Regions from separate parts of the Pseudomonas sp. S2_B10 genome, predicted to be linked through region 2. Evidence: predicted binding sites of a transcription regulator. Region 2 holds the regulator's gene; each other region holds the start of a gene.
The links. Region 2 encodes sigma-54, which starts transcription at its own class of promoters, with help from an activator protein. Its sites were predicted from a motif close to ANTGGCATNNANNTTGCTNT; they were not measured.

Region 1 (9,931 bases), 630 kb from region 2:
TGGTCAGGGTCAGGAACTGGTTACGGAAACCGATCAGACCGCGAGCAGGGATGTTGTATTCCAGACGAACACGGCCCTTGCCATCCGGCACCATGTTGCTCAGGTCGCCCTTACGCAGACCCATCTCTTCCATGACCTTGCCCTGGGATTCTTCAGGGATGTCGATGGTGACGTTTTCGAACGGTTCCTGCTTCACGCCGTCGACTTCACGGATGATCACTTCAGGACGGCCCAGGGCCAGCTCGAAGCCTTCGCGACGCATGGTTTCGATCAGTACCGAGAGGTGCAGCTCACCACGGCCGGACACCTTGAACTTGTCAGCCGAGTCGCCTTCTTCAACGCGCAGTGCAACGTTGTACAGCAGCTCTTTGTCCAGACGATCCTTGATGTTACGGGAGGTCACGAACTTGCCTTCTTTACCGCAGAATGGCGAGTCGTTTACCTGGAAGGTCATGGAAACGGTTGGCTCGTCAACGGTCAGCGGCTTCATCGCCTCGACGGTGTTGATATCGCACAGAGTGTCCGAGATGAACAGCTCGTCGAAGCCGCTGATGCAGACGATGTCGCCAGCTGCTGCTTCGTCAACGTCGATGCGGTGCAGACCGTGGTGACCCATCAGCTTCAGGATACGACCGTTGCGACGCTTGCCGTCGGCGCTGATAGCGACAACCGGGGTGTTCGGCTTGACGCGACCACGAGCGATACGGCCAACACCGATAACACCCAGGAAGCTGTTGTAGTCCAGAGCGGAGATCTGCATCTGGAACGGACCGTCACGGTCAACGGCCGGAGGCGGAACGTGGTCGACTACTGCCTGGTACAGCGGAGTCATGTCTTCCGCCATGGCGGTGTGGTCCAGACCGGCAATACCGTTCAGGGCCGAAGCGTAAACAACCTGGAAGTCCAGTTGTTCTTCGGTCGCACCGAGGTTGTCGAACAGGTCGAAGATCTGGTCCAGAACCCAGTCCGGACGCGCGCCTGGACGGTCAACCTTGTTGATGACCACGATTGGACGCAGGCCGGCTTCGAAAGCCTTCTTGGTCACGAAACGGGTTTGCGGCATAGGGCCGTCTTGAGCGTCAACCAGCAGCAGAACGGAGTCGACCATCGACATTACGCGTTCAACTTCGCCGCCGAAGTCGGCGTGGCCCGGGGTGTCCACGATGTTGATGTGGTAGCCGTTCCAGTTGATGGCGGTGTTCTTCGCCAGAATGGTAATACCGCGCTCTTTTTCCTGGTCGTTGGAGTCCATCACGCGCTCGTCGTTGAGCTCGTTGCGCTCCAGGGTGCCGGATTGACGCAGGAGTTTGTCTACCAGGGTGGTTTTACCGTGGTCAACGTGGGCAATGATGGCGATGTTGCGTAGATTTTCGATCACTTGTGTATCTCGATCAGAGGATTCGGTTTGCTGACAAGTCATGGCAGCGATTAGCAGTAGTGTCCGGCATGGCCGTTACAGCTTGACGGCGGTGTCGGGGGGCCGGTGACGCAGGCCACAGGCAAACAGCCCCGGGCACTTAGCTCGGTCGATAAACGCGCACATTGGCATGCCCCTCACTGAGCAAATGGTGGGCATGCAGGCGACTCATCACGCCTTTGTCGCAATACAGCAGGTACTGGCGAGTAGGGTCCAGTTCCTTGAAACGTGCGTTCACTGCATAGAACGGCATCGTCTGTACCTCTATGCCGGCGAGCTCCAGCGGGTCATCCTCGGCGGCATCCGGGTGGCGGATGTCGATCACGATCTGACCGGCCAGCGCTTCGCTGACTTCTTCAATCTGCAAATCCTGGCCCAACTCGTCGATTACCCGATCGATCGGCACCAGTTTGGCGTTGGCGAGCGCACGCTCGAGTACCGCCATGTCGAATTCTTTCTCTTCGTGCTCAACCCGGCCACGCTTGGCGGCGGTCTTGGGGTTGACCGAAATCACGCCGCAGTATTCCGGCATGTGCCGGGCGAAATCGGCGGTGCCGATCTCGTTGGCGGTATCGATGATGTCCTGCTTGTGCGCGACGATCAGCGGTCGCAGCACCAGTTTGTCGGTCACGCAGTCGATCACCGACAGGTTCGGCAGCGTCTGGCTCGACACCTGGGAGATCGCTTCACCGGTCACCAGTGCATCGATGTGCAGGCGTTCGGCGATCTCGGACGAGGCGCGCAACATCATACGCTTCAAAACCACGCCCATATGACTGTTATCGACTTTGCCGAGAATTTCGCCCAGCACTTCCTCGAACGGCACACTGACAAATAGCACGCGTTGCGAGCTGCCGTACTTCTTCCAGATGAAGTGCGCGACTTCCATCACGCCCAATTCGTGGGCACGCCCGCCGAGATTGAAGAAGCAGAAGTGCGCCATCAGGCCGCGACGCATGATCTGATAAGCCGCCACGGTCGAATCAAAGCCGCCGGACATCAATACCAGCGTCTGCTCCAACGCACCCAGCGGGTAGCCGCCGATGCCGTTGTGCTGGCTGTGAATCACGAACAACCGTTTGTCGCGAACTTCGATACGGACTTCGATTTGCGGTGCTTTAAGGTCGATTCCGGCCGCACCGCACTCACGACGCAGCTTGCTGCCGACGTATTTTTCCACGTCCATCGAGCTGAAGGCATGCTTGCCTGCGCGCTTGCAGCGCACCGAGAAAATCTTCCCGGCCAGTGCATCGCCGTAGTGCTGTTTGCACTTTTCGGTGATGTCGTCGAAGTCGCCCAGCGGGTACTCGTCGATCTGCAGAAAATGCGCGATACCCGGCATGCAGGTCAGGCGCTCGCCCATCTCTTTCAAGGCTTTGGGGTCGGTAACGCGGGTTTCCAGCTCGAGATTGTCCCACACGCCGTTCACCACCACGGCCGGGTCCAGGTCACGGAGCACGGTGCGGATGTTCTTGGCCAACTGGCGGATGAATTTCGTCCGGACAGGTCGGCTTTTGATGGTGATCTCGGGGAAGACTTTTACGATAAGTTTCATGAAAACAGCGCGCGAACGGCCAGCCGAAAAAGGGGGGCGCGGATTATAGCGGAAATTGCTCAAGGTTTAACCAGTTAATGTGCAGAAGGTTTTGCTTGCACCAAAACAGGTCATTTCTGAATTTAAACGCAACATTAAGGGGCGGGATTTGTCGATTCAGTACCTCGCACGCCTTAATAAGCGTGAATTTGGGGCAAAAAACCCATGCTGGGGCACTGGCATGCAATTTGCTCCCTTGTGAGGCAGGTTGCCTTGGCAGAGTATTCGCGCCGGCATCACCATTATTAAGGGCATCCACTACCCGCCCTAATTCACCCGGAGGACACTATGTCGAAGTCGGTTCAACTCATCAAAGATCATGACGTCAAGTGGATTGATCTGCGCTTCACGGACACCAAAGGCACTCAGCACCACGTGACCATGCCGGCTCGCGATGCGCTGGATGACGACTTCTTCGAAGTCGGCAAGATGTTCGACGGTTCCTCCATCTCCGGCTGGAAAGGCATCGAAGCCTCCGACATGATCCTGATGCCGGTCGACGAAACTGCCGTGCTCGATCCGTTCACCGAAGACCCAACCCTGATTCTGGTGTGCGACATCATCGAGCCTTCGAGCATGCAGGGCTACGATCGCGACCCACGTGCGATCGCCAAGCGCGCCGAAGAGCACCTGAAAGCCACCGGTATCGGTGACACCGTATTCGCCGGTCCGGAGCCTGAGTTCTTCATCTTTGACTCGGTGAAATTCAAGTCGGACATCTCCGGCTCGATGTTCAAGATCTACTCCGAGCAAGGTTCGTGGATGTCCGACCAGGACATCGAAGGCGGCAACAAGGGTCACCGTCCAGGCGTGAAAGGTGGCTACTTCCCGGTTCCACCATTCGACCACGACCACGAAATCCGTACCGCCATGTGCAACGCACTGGAAGAAATGGGTCAGTCGGTTGAAGTTCACCACCACGAAGTGGCAACTGCCGGCCAGAACGAAATCGGCGTCAAGTTCAACACCCTGGTGAAGAAGGCCGACGAAGTTCAGACCCTGAAATACGTTGTGCACAACGTTGCCGACGCTTACGGCCGCACCGCGACCTTCATGCCGAAGCCACTGTACGGCGACAACGGTTCGGGCATGCACGTACACATGTCGATCTGGAAAGACGGCAAGAACACCTTCGCAGGTGAAGGCTATGCCGGCCTGTCCGATACCGCTCTGTACTTCATCGGCGGCATCATCAAGCACGGTAAGGCCCTGAACGGCTTCACCAACCCGGCGACCAACTCCTACAAGCGTCTGGTGCCAGGCTTCGAAGCTCCGGTAATGCTGGCCTACTCGGCTCGCAACCGTTCCGCTTCGATCCGTATTCCTTACGTGTCGAGCCCGAAAGCCCGCCGTATCGAAGCACGCTTCCCGGATCCGGCTGCCAACCCGTACCTGGCCTTCGCAGCACTGCTGATGGCCGGTCTGGACGGTATCCAGAACAAGATCCACCCAGGCGATGCCGCCGACAAGAACCTGTACGACCTGCCGCCTGAAGAGGCGAAAGAGATTCCACAGGTTTGCGGCAGCCTGAAAGAAGCCCTGGAAGAGCTGGACAAGGGCCGCGCGTTCCTGACCAAGGGCGGCGTGTTCTCCGACGACTTCATCGACGCTTACATCGCGCTGAAATCGGAAGAAGAAATCAAGGTTCGCACCTTCGTGCACCCACTGGAATATGAGCTGTACTACAGCTGCTGATCCGGTAGCGCTGCGTAAAGCGGCGTGACACAAGAGGCCTCCTTCGGGAGGCCTTTTTTATTGCCCGGCACAGTTCATTTACCCTGTGGGAGCGAGCCTGCTCGCGAAAGCGGTGGGTCATTGAAGATGATGGTGACTGATGCGACGCCTTCGCGAGCAGGCTCGCTCCCACAGGGGATCCATGGTGTCTGAATGATCTTTGGATGTGTCGCCAGTTGGGCCAACCGCCGCACCTGTCCTATGCTGCTACCCATCGCTTCCAACCCCGGTCGATTTCATGGGTCGCACGTTTCTCTACATTCTGCTGCTGATCGCTCTGCCCGCCGCCGGGCAGATCTACAAGTACACCGACGCCAACGGCAACACGGCGTACAGCAATCAGCCGCCGGACGGCGTGCAGGCGCAACCGGTCGAGCTGCCGCCACTCAATCGGGTCGAGCCGCAAGCACCGAGCGCGCCGCAATCACCCCGCCCCGAAGCACCGCAACCAGCGCGCAACGCCTATGAAATCCTCGAACTCGCCGGTCTGCCCACTGACGAGGCGCTGCGCGCCAACAACGGCACCTTTACGGTCAATGTCCTGATCAAACCGCGCCTGCAACCGCCGCATCAACTGAGACTGGTGCTGGACGACGAGCCCTATGGTCAGCCGAGCAACGTACCGGTTTTGCAGTTGGTGAACATTGATCGCGGCGAGCATCGCCTGGCCGTGCAGGTGATCGACGGCCAGACCGTCATTCAGCAGAGCCCGCCAGCCGTCTTCACCGTGCAACGGGTGCATACACCATGATCCGCGCGGGGCTGGTACTCGTCCTGGCACTGATGTCGATGTGCACCTCGGCGGAGGTCTTCACCTATCTCGACGCGCAGGGCAACCGCGTCTATACCGACCAGCCACGCGCCAACGCCAAGCGAGTGCCGATCGCGACGAGCAATCGCATGGCGGTCCCTGCCAACACCGCAGCGCCGGTCAGCACGGCGAAAACATCTGCCGAACCAGCGCCCTTTCATTACGACATGCTGCGCATTCTGATCCCGGAGCCTGATGCCACCTTGCGCAACAGCGCCGGCGAGCTGATCGTCAGCGTCACCAGCGAGCCCGGCCTGCAAAGCGGCCATCGTTATCGCTTGCTGCTGGATGGCAAGGCCACTGGCGAGCCCGGCGTCAGCCCGGTATTTGCGCTGAGCAATATCGATCGCGGCAGCCACAGCCTTTCGATCGAGATTCTCGACGCCGCCGGGCGCACCGTGGAACGCACCGCCAATCAACCGTTCCACATGCTGCGCATTTCCCTAGCGCAAAAACGTCAGGTCAAACCCTGTGTCGCCGACGATTACGGCGTGCGCCCGGAATGTCCGCTCAAGGACAAACCTGACGAACCGAAAAATCCCTTCCTGCGCTTCTTTTAACGCCTGCCGGGCATGCGCACCCTATTGGTGCACTAAACTGCATCTCGCCCACAACCCAACCCATTTTGGTTCGAAACTTCCCGTTTGAGCTGGCTTCGTGCCATACAAACGCGCGTCAAACGCCTGTTTCAGGGGTTAAACGCTTCTTTTCGGAGCCTTGGTTTGGTTTTTGCATTTTCCCGACATCAGCGCTTTGTTCTCGCGCACGCCTTGCTCCAAAAGGGGTCCAGATGACCATAAGCGACGCTATTCACCGTTTGCTGCTCGACAACCTGACCACGGCGACCATCCTGCTCGACGCCGAGCTGCGCCTGGAGTATATGAACCCGGCAGCGGAGATGCTGTTGGCCGTCAGCGGTCAGCGCAGCCACGGCCAGTTCATCAGCGAGCTGTTCACCGAATCCCCCGAGGCGCTCAATTCCCTGCGTCAGGCCGTGGAGCAGGCGCACCCTTTCACCAAGCGTGAAGCGATGCTCACCGCCCTCACCGGCCAGACGCTGACCGTGGATTACGCGGTGACGCCAATCCTCAGCAACGGCGAGACTTTGCTTTTGCTTGAAGTGCACCCGCGTGATCGCCTGCTGCGGATCACCAAGGAAGAGGCGCAGCTGTCCAAGCAGGAAACCAGCAAGATGCTGGTGCGCGGCCTCGCCCATGAGATCAAGAACCCCCTGGGCGGCATCCGTGGCGCAGCGCAATTGCTCGCCCGCGAACTGCCGGAGGAAAGCCTGCGCGATTACACCAATGTGATCATCGAAGAGGCCGACCGCCTGCGCAATCTGGTCGATCGCATGCTCGGCTCGAACAAACTGCCGTCGCTGGCCATGTGCAACGTCCACGAAGTGCTCGAACGCGTCTGCCATCTGGTCGAAGCCGAAAGCCAGGGCTGCATCACCCTGGTGCGTGATTACGACCCGAGCATTCCCGACGTCCTGATCGACCGCGAGCAAATGATTCAGGCGGTGCTGAACATCGTGCGCAATGCGATGCAGGCCATCAGCAGCCAGAACGAGCTGCGCCTGGGCCGCATCAGCCTGCGCACCCGCGCCATGCGCCAGTTCACCATCGGCCACATCCGCCATCGTCTGGTGACCAAGATCGAGATCATCGACAACGGTCCCGGCATTCCGGCGGAACTGCAGGAAACCATTTTCTTTCCCATGGTCAGCGGCCGCCCGGATGGTACCGGGCTGGGCCTGGCCATTACCCAGAACATCATCAGTCAGCACCAGGGCCTGATCGAGTGTGAGAGCCATCCAGGCCACACCACCTTCTCGATCTTCCTGCCACTGGAACAAGGAGCCACATCGACATGAGCCGTAGTGAAACCGTGTGGATCGTCGATGACGACCGTTCTATCCGTTGGGTCCTGGAAAAAGCCTTGCAGCAGGAAGGCATGACCACCCAGAGCTTCGACAGCGCCGATGGCGTGATGAGTCGTCTGGCCCGGCAGCAGCCGGACGTGATCATTTCCGATATCCGCATGCCGGGCGCCAGTGGCCTGGATCTGCTGGCGCGGATTCGCGAACAGCACCCACGGCTGCCGGTCATCATCATGACCGCTCACTCCGATCTGGACAGCGCTGTCGCCTCCTATCAGGGCGGCGCTTTCGAGTACCTGCCCAAGCCGTTCGACGTCGATGAAGCGGTATCGCTGGTCAAACGCGCCAATCAACATGCCCAGGAACAGCAAGGTCTGGAAGTGGTGCCGGCGCTGACCCGCACCCCGGAAATCATCGGCGAAGCGCCGGCGATGCAGGAAGTGTTTCGCGCCATCGGGCGCCTGAGCCACTCCAACATCACCGTGCTGATCAACGGCGAATCCGGTACCGGTAAAGAACTGGTGGCCCACGCCCTGCACCGCCACAGCCCACGCGCGGCCTCGCCGTTCATTGCGCTGAACATGGCGGCGATCCCCAAGGATCTGATGGAATCCGAGCTGTTCGGCCACGAGAAAGGCGCGTTCACCGGCGCGGCGAATTTGCGTCGCGGTCGTTTTGAACAAGCGGACGGCGGCACGCTGTTTCTCGATGAAATCGGCGACATGCCGGCGGACACCCAGACGCGTCTGTTGCGCGTGCTGGCCGATGGCGAGTTCTATCGCGTCGGCGGCCATGTGCCGGTCAAGGTCGATGTGCGCATCATCGCTGCGACACACCAGAATCTGGAAACCCTCGTCCACGCCGGCAAGTTCCGTGAGGATTTGTTCCACCGCCTCAACGTGATCCGCATCCACATCCCGCGCCTGTCGGATCGTCGCGAAGACATCCCGACCCTGGCCCGGCACTTCCTCAGCCGCGCCGCGCAGGAGCTGGCGGTGGAGCCCAAGCTGCTGAAAAGCGAGACCGAGGAATACCTGAAAAACCTGCCTTGGCCAGGCAACGTGCGTCAACTGGAGAACACCTGTCGCTGGATCACTGTCATGGCCTCCGGTCGCGAAGTGCACATCAGCGACTTGCCACCGGAACTGCTCAACCTGCCACAGGATTCGGCGCCAGTGACCAACTGGGAACAGGCCCTGCGCCAATGGGCAGATCAGGCCTTGGCCCGTGGCCAGTCGAGCCTGCTCGACAGCGCAGTGCCGGCGTTCGAGCGGATCATGATCGAGACAGCACTGAAGCACACCGCAGGACGTCGGCGTGATGCGGCGGTGTTGCTGGGTTGGGGGCGTAATACCCTGACGCGCAAGATCAAGGAACTGGGGATGAAGGTTGATGGTGGGGATGATGATGAGGGGGAAGAGGGTTAACGCTTAAGGATTGTCGTGTACTCAGGATCGATCCCCCTCACCCCAGCCCTCTCCCGGGGGAAGGCAGCAATCTCGGGTGGTTTCGAGGCCTGGGTTCGGCTCGGTATCTCAGGTCGGCGTAACTTGACCGGGCAACTCGGTCAGGCCCCTCTCCCTTTGGGAGAGGGGCAGCGTGAGGGCCACCGTGCACCGCATCAATGCACGATGAACCGTGATCGCGCAGAGCCGTATCGCCACCCCCGCATCTGAAAGTGCCGAAAAACCCAGACTTGAAATAAGCGAAAGCCCCGTATTCCGAGGCTTTCGCGTTTTCGAAGCATTTTTTGTTACAGCAAATCAAAACCTGGCACGCCGCCTGCAATATCTATCTCAGGTGATTCGATTCACCACCCGTTTCGGGGACCTTGGTACAGGCAGGCCGGGGATTCCCCTCTTTACACCGGGCTCGCAGCGCAAAGCAGCGAGCCCACCGTTTTGGGATCCTTGGTACAGGCAGGCCGGGGGTTCCCTCTTTACACCGGGCTGACGCCGCAAGCGAAGCCCATGCTTTTGGGAACCCTGATACAGGCAGGTCAGGGATTCCCGCTTTTACACCGCAATGCGTCCCGCCCCTATTCGAATCTGGGGCGCTCGGGCACATGATGTGGGGGCTGGTTTTGCCATGTCGGGTCAAACCTCCTTACTTCCTCCTCCAGCCTGTCCAGCATTTTCCCCGGGCTGGGTTCAGTAGACGCAATGTTCAGCAAACTTTCTTGCTCACCTACGCTGGCCTTTTGGAAGCTTTCAATAAACGACCAGAACCGGCGCTGCAAAAGCAGACGCTCAACCTGAAATTCCGGCGTACGCACCAGATTTCTGAGTTGTTTGATCATTGCGGGGTTCGCTTGAAGGACAAATGAATCCCACAGGGCAGACTTTTCAGCGCGTTGCGTTTGGGGGACATGGTGCAGCCATGGACTGTCCGCCAAATCAGCCTCGATTCTCCCAAGCCACAGATCGGTACCCGTCTGCCGACGTGCAGCTATCAATCGTCGAAGAGAAGCGGGGTCGGCAATCGGACTGCCAG
Region 2 (9,931 bases):
TGCCCGCGAAGCGCTGCGCCAGGCGCTGGTCAACCTTGAAGCAATTCCAGCGCCGGCCGGTACCTTGCCGGTGGTGCTGGGTTCCGGCTGGTCCGGGGTGCTGCTGCACGAAGCGGTCGGTCACGGTCTGGAAGGCGATTTCAACCGCAAGGGCAGCTCGGCCTATAGCGGGCGCATGGGTGAAATGGTTGCCTCCAAGCTATGCACCATCGTCGATGACGGCACCTTGAGCGGCCGTCGCGGTTCGCTGAGCGTCGATGACGAAGGCACGCCGACCGAATGCACCACGCTGATCGAAAACGGCGTACTCAAGGGCTACATGCAAGACAAGCTCAATGCGCGCCTGATGGGCGTAGCGCGGACCGGTAACGGTCGTCGCGAATCCTATGCGCATCTGCCGATGCCACGCATGACCAACACCTACATGCTCGGTGGCGAAAGTGATCCGGCGGAAATCATCGCTTCGGTGAAGAAGGGCATCTACTGCGCCAACCTCGGCGGCGGTCAGGTCGATATCACCAGCGGCAAGTTCGTGTTCTCGACGAGCGAGGCTTATCTGATCGAGGACGGCAAAATCACCGCACCGGTCAAAGGCGCGACATTGATCGGCAACGGTCCCGAGGCGATGAGCCGGGTGTCGATGGTCGGTAACGATCTGGCGCTGGACAGCGGTGTGGGTACATGCGGCAAGGATGGGCAGTCGGTGCCGGTAGGTGTCGGCCAGCCAACGCTGAAAATCGATGCGATCACCGTGGGTGGCACGGGCGCATAAGAACGGTGGGGCTTTCGGGTGGCGCGCAGGACGGCCACCCGGTGGCGATTATCAACGCAGACCGCGTTGAGTCTCGTCCAGCTCCCGAATGTATTTGAAGATCTTGCGGCTCGAAGCAGGTGGTTTGTTTTGCGCAACCTCATGCTGGGCCTGACGGATCAGGGAACGCAATTGCTGGCGATCGGCGTCCGGGTACTCGATGACGAATTTCTCCAGCACGGCGTCATCGCCCGCGATCAGGCGGTCACGCCAGCGTTCCAGATTATGGAAACGCTCGTTGTACTGGCGAGTGGAGGCATCGAGTTGATCGAGCAGAGTCAGAATCGCGTCAGTGTCCTGGTCGCGCATCAGTTTGCCGATGAACTGCAAATGCCGTTTACGCGCGATGTTCGCGGTGTGCTTGGGCGCATCGGCCAATGCCCGGCGCAAAGCGTCGGTCAACGGCAGTTTGGCGACCAGATCAGGCTTGAGTGTGGTCAGGCGCTCGCCGAGGTCAACCAGCGCATGCAACTCGCGTTTGACCTGAGATTTGCTTTTTTCTCCCGTATCGAGGGAGTCGTCGTAAGAATCAACCATGGTGGCAGTCCGCAAAGAAACGCCGCCATGATAACCAGTCGGGGGCCGCTTGTCCGGCCCGGTCGCTCGATGACCCCAGCCGAAAGCAGAATTTGAGTGGAGATGAGCATGAGTGCAGTTCAAAGCGTCGGCCCGCAGGCATTGCCGGCACTGCAAGAACAGGTCGAGCAGATCATCGCCGAAGCCAAGCGCCAGGGCGCCAGCGCCTGTGAAGTCGCGGTGTCGCTGGAGCAGGGGCTGTCGACCTCGGTGCGTCAGCGCGAGGTCGAAACCGTTGAATTCAATCGTGATCAGGGTTTTGGCATCACCCTGTACGTCGGCCAGCGCAAAGGCTCGGCCAGCACCTCGGCCACCGGGCCGGAGGCGATTCGTGAAACCGTCGCTGCAGCACTCGCGATCGCCAAACACACCTCCGAGGACGAAGCCTCGGGTCTGGCCGACGCCGCACTGATGGCCAGGGATGTGCAGGATTTCGACCTGTTCCACGAATGGGACATCACCCCGGAACAGGCCATTGAGAAGGCTTTGCTCTGCGAGGCAGCGGCGTTCGATGCCGATGCGCGGATCAAGAACGCCGACGGCACCACCCTCAGCACCCATCAGGGCTGCCGGGTTTATGGCAACAGCCACGGTTTCATCGGCGGTTACGCGTCGACCCGGCACAGCCTGAGTTGCGTGATGATCGCCGAAGCTGACGGGCAGATGCAGCGCGATTACTGGTATGACGTCAATCGCCAGGGCAGTCTGCTCGCCGATCCGGTGAGCATCGGCCAGCGTGCCGCGCAACGGGCGGCGAGCCGTCTGGGCGCGCGGCCGGTGCCGACCTGCGAAGTGCCGGTGCTGTTTTCCGCCGAACTGGCGGGCGGTCTGTTCGGCAGCTTCCTCTCGGCAGTATCCGGCGGCAGCCTGTATCGCAAATCGTCGTTTCTGGAAGGCACACTGGGGCAGAAGCTGTTCCCGGAATGGCTGACCATTGATGAGCGTCCGCATCTGATGCGTGCCATGGGCAGTGCTTCCTACGACGGTGATGGCCTGGCGACTTACGCGAAACCGTTCGTCGAAAAGGGCGAGTTGGTCTCCTACATCCTCGGCACCTATTCCGGACGGAAACTGGGCATGCCGAGCACCGCCAACGCGGGCGGGGTGCACAACCTGTTCGTCACCCATGGCGACGAGGATCAGGCAGCACTGCTCAAGCGCATGGGCCGGGGATTGCTGGTCACCGAGTTGATGGGCCATGGCCTGAACATGGTCACCGGTGACTATTCGCGCGGCGCTGCGGGCTTCTGGGTGGAAAACGGCGAGATCCAGTTCGCCGTGCAGGAAGTGACCATCGCCGGCAACATGCGTGACATGTTCAAGCAGATTGTCGCAGTGGGTAATGATCTGGAACTGCGCAGCAACATTCGCACCGGGTCTGTGTTGATCGAGCGGATGACTGTCGCCGGCAGCTAAGCCGCGAATCCGCCAACAAAAAAAGGCGCGCCATCCGTTGTGGATGGCGCGCCTTTTTTATTCGCTTCGCACAAATCCCCTGTGGGAGCGAGCCTGCTCGCGAAAGCGGTGGATCAGTTGCAAATGTGCTGGCTGACACGGCGCATTCGCGAGCAGGCTCGCTCCCACAAATGAACAGCGCAAACTCGAACGCTTGTTTTGGTTCTCATTATCATCTAATAATAAATCTCATTTCCGGACGAGTCACGGATCATGAGTTCCGCCTTGCACGAGCAGCCCTACCTCGAAAGCCGGCGCTGGATGAGTCGCCAGATCCGTTGCGCGCTAACGCCTGCAAGGAAGGCTGTGCGGTGATCGACGTCGCCCTGGAACACACCCGCCTGTCGCGCAGCCAGCTGAAAGAGTTGCTCAACCCCGAGAAACTCACCGCCGGCGGCGTGTAAACCCCGCAACCGCTTTGGAGGCTCATCATGGAGCACTGGAAACGCACGATCGAACGGGCCAATCGCTGCTTCATGCTGGGCGAACTGATCGACGCCCGCGAGGCTTACCTGCAAGCCCTGGCCCTGGCGCAAGTGTTGTTCGAACGCTGGGCGGATGCCGACGAAGCGGTGGCGGCCTGCGTCGTCTCACATCACAACCTGGCTGACCTGCATCTGCGCCTGAACCAACCGGAGGAGAGCGCCGAATATCTCTGTGCCATCCATCAACGTTTGTTGCAGACCATGCAGGACGAGCGCTTGCGTCCGGCCCTGCGTGAGGCGGCGCTGCGCCAGAGCAGCAAGACCTATGTCGAACTGTTGAACTTCATCAGCGAGCACGGCGAATACCCACGCACCCAGCGCCTGCTGCATCCGGACACCGGCAATGCCCGCCGCGCCTCAACTTCTCATCAGTATGGAGTCCATTGAAATGGCTTTTACCTTGCCTGCCTTGCCTTACGCCTACGATGCCCTCGAGCCGCACATCGATGCGCAGACCATGGAAATCCATTACACCAAGCATCACCAGACCTACATCAACAACCTCAACGCCGCCGTGGAAGGCACCGAGTTCGCCGAGTGGCCGGTGGAAAAACTCGTCGCCAGCGTGCAGCAACTGCCGGAAAAACTTCGCGCGGCGGTGATCAATCAGGGCGGCGGCCACGCCAACCATTCGCTGTTCTGGGAAGTGATGGTGCCCAACGGTGGCGGCAAGCCCAGCGGCGCGCTGGCCAAGGCCATCGACGAGCAACTGGGCGGACTCGACAGTTTCAGGGAAGCGTTCACCAAAGCCGCGCTGACCCGTTTTGGCAGCGGCTGGGCGTGGCTGAGCGTGACACCGGAGAAAAAACTGGTCGTGGAAAGCAGCGGCAACCAGGACAGCCCGTTGATGAACGGCAACACCCCGATCCTTGGCCTCGATGTCTGGGAGCACGCTTACTACCTGCGTTACCAGAACCGTCGCCCGGAATACATCAACGCGTTCTACAACGTGATCAACTGGCCGGAAGTTGCTGCGCGCTATCAGGCCGCACTGGTTTAAGCCTTCAATAAAAACAATCAGGGCTGACTATGGGCACGGAAACACTGGCGATTGGCAGTGGGCGCATGTTTCGTTACGCGGTGGGTTCGCTTTTGCTGTTGGCGGGTATGACTTTACTGGTCGCCCACGCTTTGCAATGGCTGAATCTGGAACCGAGGCTGTTACGTGCCTTGCAGGGCGGTGCCATCTGCGCCTTGGGCACGGCGCTTGGCGCGGTGCCGGTGCTGGTGATCCGCCGCATGCCGCAGGCACTCAGCGACACCTTGCTGGGATTTGGTGCCGGGGTGATGCTGGCGGCGACGGCGTTTTCGTTGATCGTGCCGGGCATAGCTGCAGCTGAGAGCCTTGGCCTGACGCCGTGGGCCGCCAGTGGCCTGATCTGCTTCGGCATCCTGCTCGGTGCGTTCGGTCTGTATCTGGTGGATCGGCGCATTTGCGGTGCCTCGCCGGAAATGCTCGTCGGCACGCTGGAGCATCCGGTAATTCCACCGCGAATCTGGCTGTTCGTGTTCGCCATCATCGCGCACAACATTCCGGAAGGCATGGCGGTTGGCGTATCTGCCGGAGGCGGGATGGCGGACGCCGACAGTCTGGCGATGGGCATTGCGTTGCAGGATGTGCCGGAAGGACTGGTGATTGCTCTGGTGCTGGCCGGGGCGGGAATGTCGCGGGTCAGGGCGTTTCTGATCGGCGCGGCGTCGGGGCTGGTCGAACCGATATTTGCGCTGCTGTGTGCGTGGCTCGTGAGTCTGGCTCAGGTGCTGTTGCCGTTGGGGCTGGCACTGGCGGCGGGGGCGATGTTGCTGGTGGTGACCCACGAAGTGATCCCGGAATCGCGCCGTCATGGGCATGACAAGCTGGCGAGTCTGGGCCTTCTGATCGGGTTTTGTCTGATGATGGTGATGGATACGGCGTTGGGGTGAATGGAGGCGAGGAACAGTGTCCCCGCCTCGAGGATTATTCACCTTCGTCGAAATACCTTTCGATCAGATCGACCAATGCGTCCATGGCTTCCTGAGCCTGTTCGCCTTCGGTGCTCAAATGGATCTTGGTGCCTTTGCCCGCCGCGAGCATCATCATTGCCATGATGCTCTTGCCGTCGACAGTCGTTTCAGGTATGCGTCCCACTCGGATCGTGCAGTCTGGATACTGACCCGCCACGCCGACAAATTTGGCCGATGCCCGGGCATGCAGGCCCAGCTTATTGATGATTTCGATTTCACGAGCAGGCATCGCGGTGTGGATCCTTTAGGTGAGGTCGCGGTGGCGAACCTGGACGTTCTTCAGGGTTTTCTGCAGGGCCTGACCCAGTCGTTCGGTCAGGTAGACGGAGCGGTGATGCCCGCCGGTGCAGCCAATGGCAATGGTGACGTAGGCGCGGTTGCTGGCGGCGAAGCGTGGCAGCCACTTGTTCAGGTAGGCGTAGATGTCCTGATACATTTCTTCGACATCCGGCTGCTGCGCCAGGTACTCGGCCACAGGGGCATCGAGGCCGGATTGCGCGCGCAGCTCCGGTTTCCAGTACGGATTGGGCAGGCAGCGCACGTCGAACACGAGGTCGGCGTCGACCGGCATGCCGCGCTTGAAGCCGAACGACTCGACCAGAAACGCCGTACCGGGCTCCGGTTGATTCAACAGGCGCAACTTGATGGTGTCGCGCAGTTGATACAGATTCAGACTGGTGGTGTTGATCTTCAGGTCGGCCAGATCGGCGATCGGACCAAGCAGGGCGGTTTCGTCGTGAATCGCCTCGGCCAGTGAGCGATTGGCGTTGCTCAGGGGGTGACGACGACGGGTCTCGGAAAAACGCTTGAGCAGGGTTTCTTCATCGGCGTCCAGGTACAGCACATCGCACTTGATATGCTTGGCACGCACGTCTTCGAGCAACTCAGGGAAACGTGACAGATGGCTGGGCAGGTTGCGCGCATCGATCGACACGGCGACCAGCGGCTGCGCCAGTTCTGTGTGAATCAGCGCTCGCTCGGCCAGTTCCGGCAGCAAACCGGCCGGCAGATTGTCGATGCAGTAGTAGCCGTTGTCCTCAAGGACATTCAGGGCGGTACTTTTACCCGAGCCCGAACGGCCACTGACAATGATCAAACGCATGATTAGTGCCCGTTCTGCTCGTCCAGTACGACCTGGTACAAGGCTTCATTGCTCGGAGCGCTGCGTAGCTTGTCGCGCACTTCCTTGCGGTCGAGCATGCTGGCGATCTGGCGCAACAACTCCAGATGCGCGTCGGTTGCGGCTTCCGGGACCAGCAATACGAACAACAGGTCCACCGGAGCGCCGTCGATGGCGTCGAAATCGATCGGGGCTTCGAGGTGCAGCAGGGCGCTCACTGGCCCCGCGCAGCCCTTGAGGCGGCAGTGGGGAATGGCGATGCCGTTGCCAAAACCGGTGGAGCCGAGTTTTTCACGGGCGATCAGCGCCTCGAAGACATCCTGCATCGCCAGATCCGGCACTTCGCGGTGGATCAGGTTGGCAATCTGTTCGAGGGCTTTTTTCTTGCTGCCGCCCGGCGCGTTCACTTGGGAACGGCCGGGGGTCAGGATGGTTTCAAGTCGGATCATGGATAGGGGTGTTAACGACCGGTCGCGCCCTGGAGGAGGCTCTGGGTCTTTTCCTTATGCTTTTTGAGTTGGCGATCCAGCTTGTCGGTAAGTGAGTCGATCGCAGCGTACATGTCGGTATCTTCTGCGTTTGCGACCACTTCACTGCCGGGAATATGCAAGGTGGCTTCGATCTTCTGTTTCAGCTTTTCGACGCACATCGTGACCTGCACGTTGGTGATCTTGTCGAAATGTCGCTCCAGTCGCTGGAGTTTTTCCTCGATGTAGGAACGCAGAGGTTGGGTCACTTCCAGTTGGTGTCCACTGATGTTGACTTGCATACAGCTTCTCCTTCGTTGCCAGTGCATAAAGCGGCAGGCCGAAAAGCCTGCCACTGGAACGCTGTAACGTGGCTTACATCAACCGCTTGCGTTCGCTCGAAGGCGCGATTCCGAGGGATTCGCGGTACTTGGCGACGGTGCGGCGAGCCACCTGAATGCCTTGTGCCTCCAGTAAACCAGCGATCTTGCTGTCACTCAACGGCTTTTTCTGATTTTCCGCAGCGACCAGTTTCTTGATGATCGCGCGGATCGCCGTGGACGAGCATTCGCCGCCTTCGGAGGTGCTGACGTGGCTGGAGAAAAAGTATTTCAGCTCATAAATACCGCGCGGGGTATGCATGAATTTTTGTGTGGTCACCCGGGAAATCGTCGATTCGTGCATGCCGACCGCTTCGGCGATGTCATGCAATACCAACGGCTTCATTGCTTCGTCGCCGTATTCGAGGAAGCCGCGCTGATGTTCGACGATCTGCGTGGCCACTTTCATCAGGGTTTCGTTGCGGCTCTGCAGGCTCTTGATGAACCAGCGGGCCTCCTGCAACTGGTTGCGCATGAAAGTGTTGTCGGCGCTGGTGTCGGCACGCTTCACGAAACCGGCGTACTGGGCGTTGACGCGCAGGCGAGGCACCGATTCCTGGTTCAGCTCGACCAGCCAGCGCTCGTTGTCCTTGCGCACGATCACGTCGGGAATGACGTATTCGGCTTCGGTCGACTCGATCTGTGAGCCGGGACGCGGATTGAGGCTCTGCACCAGTTCGATGACCTGGCGCAGCTCGTCTTCCTTGAGCTTCATGCGCCGCATCAACTGGCTGTAATCGCGGCTGCCGAGCAGGTCGATGTAATCGGCGACAAGCCGCTTGGCCTCGGTCAGCCACGGCGTCTTCGCGGGCAGCTGGCGCAATTGCAGCAGCAGGCATTCGCTGAGGTTGCGGGCGCCGATACCAGCGGGCTCGAATTGCTGGATGCGATGCAGGACGGCTTCGATTTCGTCGAGCTCGATGTCCAGTTCCGGATCGAACGCTTCAAGAATTTCTTCGAGTGTTTCGTCCAGATAGCCCTGATTGTTGATGCAGTCGATCAGGGTGACAGCGATCAGGCGATCGGTGTCGGACATCGGCGCCAGGTTCAGTTGCCAGAGCAGATGGCTTTGCAGGCTCTCGCCGGCGGACGTGCGGGTGGTGAAATCCCACTCATCGTCATCGCTGCTGGGCAGGCTGCTGGCGCTGGTCTGGTAAACGTCTTCCCAGGCAGTATCCACTGGCAGTTCGTTGGGGATGCGCTCGTTCCAATCGCCATCCTCGAGGTTATCCACCGTCGGGGCGGTTTCCTGGTAGGAGGGTTCCTGGATTTCGGCGGGCTTCTGTTCGGCGTTGTCGGCCAGCGGATCGGCATTGTCGAAGTCGTCGCCTTCTTCCTGGCGCTCGAGCATCGGATTGGATTCCAGAGCCTCCTGGATCTCCTGTTGCAGGTCCAGGGTCGACAATTGGAGCAGGCGGATGGCCTGTTGCAGCTGCGGTGTCATCGTCAGCTGCTGGCCCATTCTCAAGACTAGCGATGGTTTCATGGCAGGGGCTTAACACCTTATTCGCCGGCGCTTTGCGCCATCCACTACAGGGCACCGAAGCGCCAAACTTAAGCAAATTATATGCCTGAAACTGAAGTGTTTGCCTAGAGCGCTGTAACAATTAAAGCGGATAAATGCGCCTTGAATCGATACAGCGCTGTCGCGCTTACAGGCGGAACTCGTGACCCAGATACACTTCCTTGACCAGATCGTTGGCCAGGATGGTCTCGGCATCGCCTTCAGCGATCAGTTGACCGTCGTTGACGATGTAAGCGGTTTCGCAAATATCCAGCGTCTCACGCACGTTGTGGTCGGTGATCAGCACGCCGATGCCCTTGGCCTTGAGGTGATGGATGATCTGCTTGATGTCGCCGACCGAGATCGGGTCGACACCGGCGAACGGTTCGTCGAGCAGGATGAACTTGGGTGCAGTGGCCAGGGCGCGAGCGATTTCCACCCGGCGACGCTCACCGCCGGACAGGCTCATGCCGAGGTTGTCGCGGATGTGGCTGATGTGGAATTCCTGCAGCAGGCTTTCCAGCTCCTTGCGACGACCGGCCTTGTCCAGCTCCGGGCGGGTCTCGAGGATCGCCATGATGTTGTCGGCGACCGACAGTTTACGGAAGATCGACGCTTCTTGCGGCAGATAGCCGATACCGGCCTTGGCGCGGCCGTGCATCGGCTGGTGGCTGACGTCCAGATCATCGATCAGCACACGGCCCTGATCTGCCTGCACCAGGCCAACGATCATGTAGAAGCACGTAGTCTTGCCGGCGCCGTTCGGACCGAGCAAGCCGACGATCTGCCCGCTGTCGATCGACAGGCTGACGTCACGCACGACCTGGCGGCTTTTATAGGCCTTGGCCAGATGCTGAGCTTTCAGAGTTGCCATTACTGGGATTTCTCTTCGGTTTTCTTCTTCGGCTGGATCACCATGTCGATGCGCGGACGCGATTCGGTGACCTTGCTGCCCGTGGCGCGACCGGCGCTGGCCAGCTTCTTCACGGTGTCGTAGACGATTTTTTCGCCCTGGGTGACGTTGTTATCCTTGTCGATAACCTTGGCCTTGTCGATCAGCACCACCCGGTTCTGCTGGGCGTGGTATTGAATCGTCACGCCGTAGCCCTTGACCGGGTTGGCGTCGCCC
Region 3 (9,931 bases), 670 kb from region 2:
AAAGGCGTGGTGGAGACACCCGCCGCAGCGTAGTTTTCAAAACTGTTCATCTGCTTGGCAATTTGCGAAATCTTCGTCGCGTAGTTCGGGTCGGTGGCGTAACCGGCCTTCTGCAACTCGCGTACAAACTGTTCTGGGTTATCGGCCGACTTCAGCACTTCTTGATAGCGATTGTTGCTCTGCAGCAACGTCACCAGATCGTGGAAGCTGTCCTTGTACGAGGCGTAGGAACGGAACTCGGCCGTCTCCTTGACCATCGCGCCATTGCGGAACTCGCTGGTGATCGCGCGGGCCGAATCGCCCTTCCAGTTGCTGCTCGCCTTGATGCCGAACAGGTTGTGGCTGCTGCTGCCATCCTGAGCGCGCATGACCGATTTGCCCCAGCCGGTTTCCAGTGCCGCTTGCGCCACCAGATAACGCGGATCGACGCCGATGCGGTCGGCGGCTTCCTTGGCCATCGGCAGCATGGTATTGACGAATTCGTCGGCAGAACTGAAGGCTTTCTTCGCCGGTGCCAGCGGAATCTGCGCCATGGCGCGGCCGTAGACCTGCATCTGCCCGCCAGCGGCTTTCTGCTCTTCAGCACGGGCCAGCCAGTCACCGTTGTACAAGGCGCCTGAGCCTGTGACGGCGGTGGTCGCAGCCCGTTGTGGCAAGGCGTTGGTCGCTGCTGCTGCAGTGGCCACGCTCGGCGCCGACGGCACCAGACCGGCGAGCAAGCGATCGGCCAGTTTCGGCGGCAATGCCAGACGCCGCTGGTTGATCAGCGCCATGTCGTTGCGATGGGAAATATCGGTGTTGTTCGGAGCATGCACCGAGCGCGATGCCCACAACGGACGCTCGCCGTTGACGCGGGACAGCGGACCGGTGGCGACGGTGCCAGCGGCAATCGGCGTCGGCACGGCGGCGGCCTTGGCCAGCGCTTCCTGCTGCTTGGCGGCGGACGCGGCGGCAGCCTCGCCCGGCGCCATCGGCTTGTTCTTGGACATCTGGCGGATCAGCACGTCGGCCAGGCCGATACCACCGCCCTCGCGGGACATCGAAACCGCCAGCTGCTGGTCGTACATTTCCTGATACTGCTTGGCCGCCGGCGTGTTCAGCGGGTTGTCCTGACCAAGCGCTTCGGTGGCCGAGCGCATCGACTTGAGCATTTCGCCGAGGAACAGCGACTCGAATTCCTGCGCAACCTTGCGCATGTTTTCGTCGCTGTTCTTGTCGCCGACCTTGAGCTGGTTCAGACGATTGAGGTCGGAGTAGGACCCCGAATCGCTGCTGCTGACCAGACCGCTTTTGCGCATATCCATGGTGGCTGGCCTCAGATCACGATCAGGTCGGCTTGCAATGCGCCGGCCTGCTTCAGAGCTTCGAGAATCGCCATCAGGTCACCCGGTGCTGCGCCGACCTGGTTCACCGCACGGACGATCTCGTCGAGGGTGGTGCCCGGGCCGAACTTGAACATCGGTTTGGCTTCCTGTTCGGCATTCACTCGCGAGCGCGGTACGACGGCGGTCTGGCCGTTGGACAGCGGGCCAGGCTGGCTGACGATCGGGTCTTCGGTGATGGTCACGGTCAGGCTGCCGTGGGTCACGGCGGCTGGCGACACTTTCACGTTCTGGCCGATGACGATGGTGCCGGTACGCGAGTTGATGATGACTTTTGCCACCGCCTGCCCAGGATCGATTTCGAGGTTTTCCAGGATCGACAGGTAGTCGACGCGCTGGCTCGGATCCAGTGGCGCAGTGACCCGCACCGATCCGCCGTCGATGGCTTGGGCGACGCCAGGGCCGAGCATGTCGTTGACCTTGTCGACGATGCGCTTGGCGGTGGTGAAGTCGGAGCGGTTGAGGTTCAGCGTCAGGCTGTTGCCCTGGTTGAAACCGCTCGGCACCGCACGTTCCACCGACGCACCGCCAGGGATGCGACCAGCCGACGGAACGTTGACGGTGATCTTCGAACCATCGCGGCCTTCAGCGTCGAAACCGCCAACCACGAGATTGCCCTGAGCGATCGCATAGACGTTGCCGTCGATACCCTTGAGCGGCGTCAACAGCAAGGTGCCGCCGCGCAGGCTCTTGGAGTTACCGATCGAAGACACGGTGATGTCGACCTGCTGACCTGGCTTGGCAAACGCTGGCAGATCGGCGCTCACCGATACCGCCGCGACGTTCTTCAACTGCACGTTGCCCGATCCCGGCGGTACCTTGATGCCGAACTGCGAGAGCATGTTGTTGAAGGTCTGCAGGGTGAACGGAGTCTGAGTCGTCTGGTCACCGGTGCCGTTAAGCCCGACCACCAGGCCGTAACCGATCAATTGGTTGGAGCGCACGCCGGAAATGCTGGCGATGTCTTTCAGCCGCTCGGCGTGTGCGGTGAACGCCGCAGACATCAACAACGCGGCCACCATAAGGCTCTTGAAATTCAAAGTCGCCACCTAGAAAGGGAACAGCGGGCTGAGGAAGAAACGGTCGAACCAGCCTGGCTGACTCGTATCGGCAAACGCGCCGGTACCCGAGTAGGTGATGCGCGCATCGGCGACACGGGTCGACGACACGGTGTTGTCGGTCGCGATGTCATCGGCGCGGACCATACCGGCGATGCGCACCAGTTCGTCACCGGTGTTGAGCGTCAGCCACTTCTCGCCACGCACGGCGATGATGCCGTTGGGCAGCACGTCGGCCACGGTCACGGTGATCGAACCGGTCAGGCTGTTGCTCTGCCCGGACTTGGCGTCGCCCTTGGTCGAACGGTCGGCGCTGTAGCCAGCGTTCAGGCTCAGGTCACCGCCACCAATTGGGTTGTTGGTGGTCAGGCTGGAGCCGAACAACGAGGTCAGACCGATCGAGTTATCGCTGTTCTTGTCCATCTGCGAGTTGGCGTTCTTGCTCGCCTGGGTGCGCTCGTTCAGGGTGATGGTGATGATGTCACCGACCCGGAACGCCTTGCGGTCGCTGTACAGGTTCTGCTCGAAGCCGGCCTGATAGATCGAGCCGTTATTGGCAGCCGCCGGCAACGGTGTGCGCGGCAACACCGGGGCGTAGTAAGGGTCATTGGGCTTGGGCGTCGGGGCGACGCAGCCCGCGAGCGAGACGACCCCACTCAATGCCAGAACAGATACAAAGCGCTTCATGACCCTACCTCACGGTGTTGCTGGCGACCTCAGGCCACCCCAAAGACTGGATTACAGATTCTGCGTTACGAACGAGAGCATCTGGTCGGCGGTGGAGATCACCTTGGAGTTCATCTCGTAGGCGCGTTGAGTGGTGATCATGTTGACCATCTCTTCAACGGTGCTGACGTTCGAGGTTTCCAAAGTGTTCTGCAGCGTGGTACCGAAACCGTTCAGGCCCGGGGTGCCGATCTGTGGCGCGCCGGAAGCAGCGGTTTCCAGGAACAGGTTGTTGCCCACTGCTTGCAGACCGGCCGGGTTGATGAAGTCGGCGGTCTGCAGGTTGCCGATCACTTGCGAGGCCGGGTTGCCGGCGATGGTGATCGACACGGTGCCGTCACGGCCAACAGTGAAGGTCTGCGCATCGTTCGGGATGATGATCGCCGGTTCCAGGGCGAAACCGCTGGCGTTGACGATCTGGCCATTGGAGTCGAGGTGGAAAGTACCGTCACGGGTGTAGGACGTGGTGCCGTCCGGCTGCAGGATCTGGAAGAAACCGCGACCGTCGATGGCCATGTCCAGCGGCTGCTCGGTGGTTTGCAGGCTGCCGGCGGTGAAGTTTTTCTGGGTGCCGACAATGCGCACACCGGTACCCACTTGCAGACCCGACGGCAGTTCGCTGTCCTGGGTCGACTGGGCGCCTGGCTGACGCTTGATCTGATAGAGCAAGTCCTGGAACTCGGCACGGTCACGTTTGAAACCCGTGGTCGAAACGTTCGCCAGGTTGTTGGAAATGGTGGTCAGGTTGGTGTCCTGGGCGGACAGACCGGTTTTGGCAACCCATAGAGCCGGAAGCATTCGATTCTCCTCGTGCGCCTGTTTTACGGCGCGACGTTCTGATAATTAGCTGATCTGCAAGACCCGAGCCATGGCCTGGTCGTCGTCTTTGGCGGTGTTCATCATCTTGACGTGCAACTCGAACTGCTTGGCCAGGGCCAGCACCGAAGTCATTTCTTCCACGGCATTGACGTTGCTCGACTCAAGGAAACCCGAGACCAGTTTGACGTTGGCGTCGGCTTGCGCCGGCTGGCCGTCCTTGGTGTAAATCGAACCGTCGAGACCTTTGTTCATGTTCTTGATGTCCGGGTTGACCAGCTTGATCCGGTCGACTTCGGCCATGACGCGCGGACCTTCGCCCATTGCGCGAATGCTGATGGTGCCGTCTTCGCCGACTTCCACCTGCTGCTCGGGCGGCACGGCGATCGGGCCGCCGTTACCGATCACCGGCATGCCGTTGCCGGCGCGCAGTACGCCGAGGGCGTCGATGTTGAGGCTGCCGGTACGCACGTAGCTTTCGCCGCCGCTGGGGTTTTGCACGGCGATGAAACCGTTGCCGGATACCACGACGTCGAGTTCACGTCCGGTCTGCACCAGTGAGCCCGGCGTGAAGTCGGTGGCGGGACGTTCGCTCATGGCAAACGCGCGCGCCGGAAAGCTGTCGCCGAATACCGGCATCGAACGCGCCTGCTCGAGGTCGCGCTGAAAGCCGTTGGTGGAAATGTTCGCCAGGTTGTTGGCATGCGCCCGCTGCGCCAGTGCGTTCTGGCTGGCGCCGGTCATTGCCACATAAAGGTACTTGTCCACAGTGTTTCCTCTGCATGCCGGACGTTTGCCGCCCACCGCTGTACTGCTCAGCCATAAGCAATTTGCAGACCAACTTTTTATTGGCGGGCGAAGGCCCGGTAAACAGGGGACTTGGGGGGATCGGAGGGGGAATCTGAAATGGGTCGAAGACGAAAAACCGGCGGTGTCATGCCGGTTAGTGGCAATCCTGAGTTCGGCGGGGGATGGAGATCCTGTGGCGAGGGGATTTATCCCCGTTCGGCTGCGCAGCAGTCGCCAAGCCTGCAAATGAGGTCGCCGGGAAGAAAAAGCGGGGCGGCTTCGCCGCCCATCGGGGATAAATCCCCTCGCCACAAAGGCTCTATTTAGCTTTCGGAGGTTTTGCCAACCTCATACTCACGCAGCTTGTTGGCAATGGTGGTGTGCGAAACACCGAGCCGCTTGCCCAACTGCCGACTGCTTGGATGCTCGGAATACAAGCGTTCCAGCACCGCTTTTTCGAAACGCCCGACGATCTCGTCCAGACTGCCGTCGAGGGAAAAATCGCCAAGCGGCTGACGCACGCCGTAATCCGGCAGGCGAATATGTTCGGCCTTGACCGTGCCGCCGTCGCACAGGGAAACCGCCTGGAACAGCACGTTCTCCAGTTGCCGCACATTGCCCGGCCAGTGGTAATGGCTGAGGCGATCCATCGCCGCCGGGGCCAGTTTCGGCAGCGGACAACCGATCTGCCGACTGGCCTGGTCGAGAAAGTGTTCAACCAGCGGCGTCAGACCGTCGAGGCACTCGCGCAGCGGCGGGATGTGCAGCGACAGCACGTTCAAGCGGTGATAGAGATCCTGACGAAACTCACCGCGCGCGCACAATTCGGACAAGTCCACCTGCGTCGCGCAGATCACCCGCACGTCCAGATACACCTCTTCATCACTGCCGACGCGACGGAAGCAACCGTCCTGAAGAAAGCGCAGCAATTTGACCTGCAAACGCGGGCTCATCTCGCCGACGCCATCGAGAAACAGCGTGCCGCCAGCGGTCAATTCGAGCAGGCCAAGCTTGCCCTCAGCGCGAGCGCCTTCGAAGGCGCCGGGGCCGTAGCCGAACAACTCGGTCTCGGCCATCGACTCCGGCAGTCCGGCGCAGTTGAGCGCCATCAACGGTGACTGTCCGCGCGGGCTGGCGAGGTGGCAGGCGCGCGCCAGCAATTCCTTGCCAGTGCCAGTTTCGCCTTCTATTAATAGCGGCGCATCCAGCGGCGCCATGCGCCGCGCTTCGCGGACCACAGCGGCCATGACTTTCGAGCTTTGAAAGATGCTGTCGAACCCGCGCAGTTCCTGCTTGCGCACATTGTAGATTCGCTCGCCGACACGGTCGGCGCGATGCAGAGTCAATACGGCGCCGGCCATGGCCTCGCTGTCGTCGTGTTCCGATTGCAGCGGCGCGATGTCAGCGAGAAAGATGTCGCCCTTGACCTTGACCCGCATGCCGTTGATTCGCGATTTGTTGGCGCGCACCAATTCCGGCAAATCGAAATCCTCGGCGTAGCGCGACAGCGGAATCCCCGGCACCTCATCGACGCGCACCCCGAGCAACTGCGCCGCCGCGCGGTTGGCCGCAACGATCGAACCGCCCATGTCGATCGACAGCACCGGAAATTCCAGCGCGCCGAGCAGTGCGTTCAATTCCATGTGCCGGCGTTCGCTGGGCATCAGCCCGACGCGCTTGACCCCGAACACCCCGCCGATTGCCTCGAACTTGGGGCGCAACGCCTGGAACTGGATGTTGATCAGGTTCGGGCAGTGCAGGTAGATCGCATTGCCATGCTCACCACCCACCTCGCCGCGAGCGACGTTGATCCCGTACGCCACCAGCAGATTGAGGATGTCACGCAGGATGCCGATGCGGTTCTGGCAGTGGACTTTGATGCGCATAGAAAAAGGCCCGACAGGTTTGAAAGGTAAACACATGTCCTTGTGGGAGCGAGCCTGCTCGCGAAGGCGCCAGCACATCCAGTATCGATGTGTCAGACAGACCGCTTTCGCGAGCAGGCTCGCTCCCACAGGGTTCTGTGGCGCGCCCGGGGCAGATGTTTCTGTCGAGGCACGCAGATAGTTGTCAAGATTATGTGACAGCCCCGACCCTTTTCAAACCCGCCAATCACCGTAAATGCGCATTACCCGACAAAGCGTAACGATAACTTTACGAAATACGCAGAATTTTCCTACGCACACACCGGTCAACATGCTGCACGCCCTGTCACTCTCGGGTATTCCTTTAGCCATCGCTGGACATAACAAAAACGAATTTCCTAGCAGGAGAGCAGCATGAAGCAGACGCAATACGTGGCTCGCGAGCCCGATGCGCAAGGTTTTATCGACTACCCCGCCGAAGAACATGCGGTGTGGAACACGCTGATCACTCGCCAGTTGAAGGTGATTGAAGGTCGTGCGTGCCAGGAATATCTGGACGGTATCGAAAAACTCGGTCTGCCCCACGACCGCATCCCGCAACTGGCCGAGATCAACAAAGTCCTCGGCGAGACCACCGGCTGGCAGGTTGCCCGGGTGCCGGCGCTGATTCCTTTCCAGACGTTTTTCGAGTTGCTTGCCAGCAAGCAATTCCCCGTCGCCACCTTCATACGTACCCGCGAAGAACTCGACTATCTGCAAGAGCCGGACATCTTTCACGAGATCTTCGGCCACTGCCCGCTACTGACCAACCCCTACTTCGCTGAATTCACCCACACCTATGGCAAGCTCGGCCTGCAGGCGACCAAGGAAGAGCGCGTGTATCTGGCCCGGTTGTACTGGATGACCATCGAATTCGGCCTGGTCGACACCCCGCACGGCAAGCGCATCTACGGCGGCGGGATTCTGTCTTCGCCGAAAGAAACCGTTTACTGCCTGTCGGACGAGCCCGAACATCAGCTCTTCGATCCGCTGGAAGCCATGCGCACGCCGTATCGCATCGACATCCTGCAACCACTGTACTTCGTCCTGCCCAATCTCAAGCGCCTGTTCGATGTGGCCCATGAAGACATCATGGCCATGGTCCGTCAGGGCATGCGGCTGGGCTTGCACGCGCCGAAATTTCCGCCGAAACCCAAAGCCGCCTGAACCGCGACTTTTGCTGACAATTGCGTCTGTCCGTCGCCGCCACTTTGCTTTAGCGTGACGGCATTGACGGCACACGCGCTTTAATAAAAAACACACTCGTTTTCAGGAATCCACCATGTCGACTTTGAACCAAGCCCACTGCGAAGCCTGCCGCGCCGATGCGCCACAAGTCAGCGACGAAGAACTGCCGATACTGATCAAGCAGATCCCTGACTGGAACATCGAAGTACGCGACGGCATCATGCAGCTGGAAAAAGTTTTCCTGTTCAAGAACTTCAAGCACGCGCTGGCGTTCACCAACGCCGTCGGCGAGATCTCCGAGGCCGAAGGTCACCACCCGGGCCTGCTGACCGAGTGGGGCAAAGTCACCGTGACCTGGTGGAGCCACTCGATCAAAGGCCTGCACCGCAACGACTTCATCATGGCCGCGCGCACTGACGAAGTAGCGAAGACCGCAGAAGGACGCAAGTGATGCACTTCGACGCCATCGGCCGGGTTCCCGGCGACCCGATTCTCGGTTTGATGGAGGCCTATGCGCAGGATGCCAATCCGCGCAAGTTCGACCTCGGCGTTGGCGTCTACAAGGATGCCCAGGGCCTGACGCCGATTCCCGAAGCGGTGAAAATCGCCGAAGCGCGACTGGTCGAAAGTCAGGACACCAAGACTTACATCGGTGGTCACGGCAACCCGCTGTTCGGCAAGGTCATCAATGAACTGGTGCTCGGCGCCGACTCACAACTGATCACCGAACAACGCGCCGGCGCCACCCAGACCCCGGGCGGCACCGGTGCCCTGCGCCTGGCCGCCGACTTCATCGCCCAATGCCTGCCGGGCAAAGGCGTGTGGTTGAGCAACCCGACCTGGCCGATCCACGAAACCATTTTCGCCGCCGCCAAGGTCAAGGTCAGCCACTATCCCTATGTGGGCAGTGACAATCGCCTCGACGTCGAAGCGATGCTCGCCGTGCTCAAGGAAGTGCCGAAGGGCGACGTGGTGCTGCTGCATGCGTGCTGCCACAACCCGACCGGTTTCGACCTGAGCCATGACGACTGGAAGCGCGTGCTTGAAGTGGTGCGCAGCCGCGATCTGCTGCCGCTGATCGACTTTGCTTATCAGGGTTTTGGCGATGGCCTGGAGCAGGACGCGTGGTCGACCCGGTTGTTCGCGGCGCAAGTGCCGGAGCTGCTGATCACCAGTTCCTGCTCGAAGAACTTCGGCCTGTATCGCGACCGTACCGGTGCGCTGATCGTCTGCGCGACCAGCGCCGACAAGCTCATCGACATCCGCAGCCAACTGGCCAATATCGCCCGCAACCTGTGGTCGACGCCGCCGGATCACGGCGCGGCGGTGGTCGCGACCATCCTCGCCGATCCAGAGCTGAAGGCGCGCTGGGCCGATGAAGTGGAAGCGATGCGTCTGCGGATCGCCCAGCTGCGCAGCGGTCTGGTCGAAGCGCTGGAACCCCACGGTTTGCGCGAGCGCTTCGCGCACATCGGTGTGCAACGCGGGATGTTCTCCTACACCGGCCTGTCGCCGGAACAGGTGAAAACCCTGCGCGAGCGGCACAGCGTGTACATGGTCAGCTCCGGCCGCGCGAACGTCGCCGGCATTGACGCCACACGCCTCGCAATGCTCGCTGACGCGATCGCTGACGCCTGCAAATAGTTTTTGCAGTACACAACCCGGTCGGAGCGGGCCCTTGTGGCGAGGGGATTTATCCCCGCCCGGCTGCGCAGCAGTCGTACACTGTTGCTCGCGGAGTGTCAGACATTCCGCGTATGCAGGGTCTGGGGCCGCTTCGCAGCCCAGCGGGGATAAATCCCCTCACCACAGGGCCCGTTCCCACATTTAGTTTTCGGTTGATCTCGCGCCCTGCGGCCATCTGTCGCATTAATTTGAATTAAAAGTCTGATTGTCATTTTTCCTGCTGTATCCTGCGCAGGCTTTGTAAAGCGCGGAGCACCTGATCTATCAACAGACTTAGCGAGGAGCGCACCCATGCACGAGATTCCCAATCTCCCCTTCCCAAGCCTGCACGTACCTGAGCAGACGACCCCGCAACACGCCGGTGCTGAAAAGCCCGAGCCGC

Region 1: glnA (type I glutamate--ammonia ligase) is a predicted target of sigma-54. The motif match lies at 3,187-3,206, and genes of this name have one in related genera.
Region 3: AB4O45_RS20685 (flagellar basal body rod protein FlgF) is a predicted target of sigma-54. The motif match lies at 4,805-4,824, and genes of this name have one in related genera.

Annotation. Positions count from the first base shown of each region.
Region 1 covers NZ_CP162768.1:3,330,658-3,340,588, reverse strand. The annotation lists gene typA (translational GTPase TypA) at 1-1,378, opposite strand, end outside; gene thiI (tRNA uracil 4-sulfurtransferase ThiI) at 1,518-2,972, opposite strand; gene glnA (type I glutamate--ammonia ligase) at 3,300-4,706, shown strand; gene AB4O45_RS15005 (DUF4124 domain-containing protein) at 4,984-5,496, shown strand; gene AB4O45_RS15000 (DUF4124 domain-containing protein) at 5,493-6,116, shown strand; gene glnL (nitrogen regulation protein NR(II)) at 6,347-7,432, shown strand; gene ntrC (nitrogen regulation protein NR(I)) at 7,429-8,865, shown strand; gene AB4O45_RS14985 (leucine-rich repeat domain-containing protein) at 9,477-9,931, opposite strand, start outside.
Region 2 covers NZ_CP162768.1:3,958,515-3,968,445, forward strand. The annotation lists gene tldD (metalloprotease TldD) at 1-772, shown strand, start outside; gene yjgA (ribosome biogenesis factor YjgA) at 824-1,348, opposite strand; gene pmbA (metalloprotease PmbA) at 1,457-2,803, shown strand; partial or broken gene AB4O45_RS17590 (FagA protein) at 3,056-3,136, shown strand; gene AB4O45_RS17595 (hypothetical protein) at 3,274-3,714, shown strand; gene AB4O45_RS17600 (superoxide dismutase) at 3,716-4,327, shown strand; gene AB4O45_RS17605 (ZIP family metal transporter) at 4,357-5,250, shown strand; gene AB4O45_RS17610 (HPr family phosphocarrier protein) at 5,285-5,560, opposite strand; gene rapZ (RNase adapter RapZ) at 5,576-6,433, opposite strand; gene ptsN (PTS IIA-like nitrogen regulatory protein PtsN) at 6,436-6,900, opposite strand; gene hpf (ribosome hibernation-promoting factor, HPF/YfiA family) at 6,912-7,220, opposite strand; gene AB4O45_RS17630 (RNA polymerase factor sigma-54) at 7,294-8,784, opposite strand; gene lptB (LPS export ABC transporter ATP-binding protein) at 8,951-9,676, opposite strand; gene lptA (lipopolysaccharide transport periplasmic protein LptA) at 9,676-9,931, opposite strand, start outside.
Region 3 covers NZ_CP162768.1:4,624,283-4,634,213, reverse strand. The annotation lists gene flgJ (flagellar assembly peptidoglycan hydrolase FlgJ) at 1-1,304, opposite strand, end outside; gene AB4O45_RS20700 (flagellar basal body P-ring protein FlgI) at 1,316-2,404, opposite strand; gene flgH (flagellar basal body L-ring protein FlgH) at 2,432-3,127, opposite strand; gene flgG (flagellar basal-body rod protein FlgG) at 3,179-3,964, opposite strand; gene AB4O45_RS20685 (flagellar basal body rod protein FlgF) at 4,010-4,750, opposite strand; gene AB4O45_RS20680 (sigma-54-dependent phenylalanine hydroxylase transcriptional regulator PhhR) at 5,095-6,657, opposite strand; gene phhA (phenylalanine 4-monooxygenase) at 7,051-7,842, shown strand; gene AB4O45_RS20670 (4a-hydroxytetrahydrobiopterin dehydratase) at 7,958-8,314, shown strand; gene AB4O45_RS20665 (amino acid aminotransferase) at 8,314-9,507, shown strand; gene AB4O45_RS20660 (hypothetical protein) at 9,841-9,931, shown strand, end outside.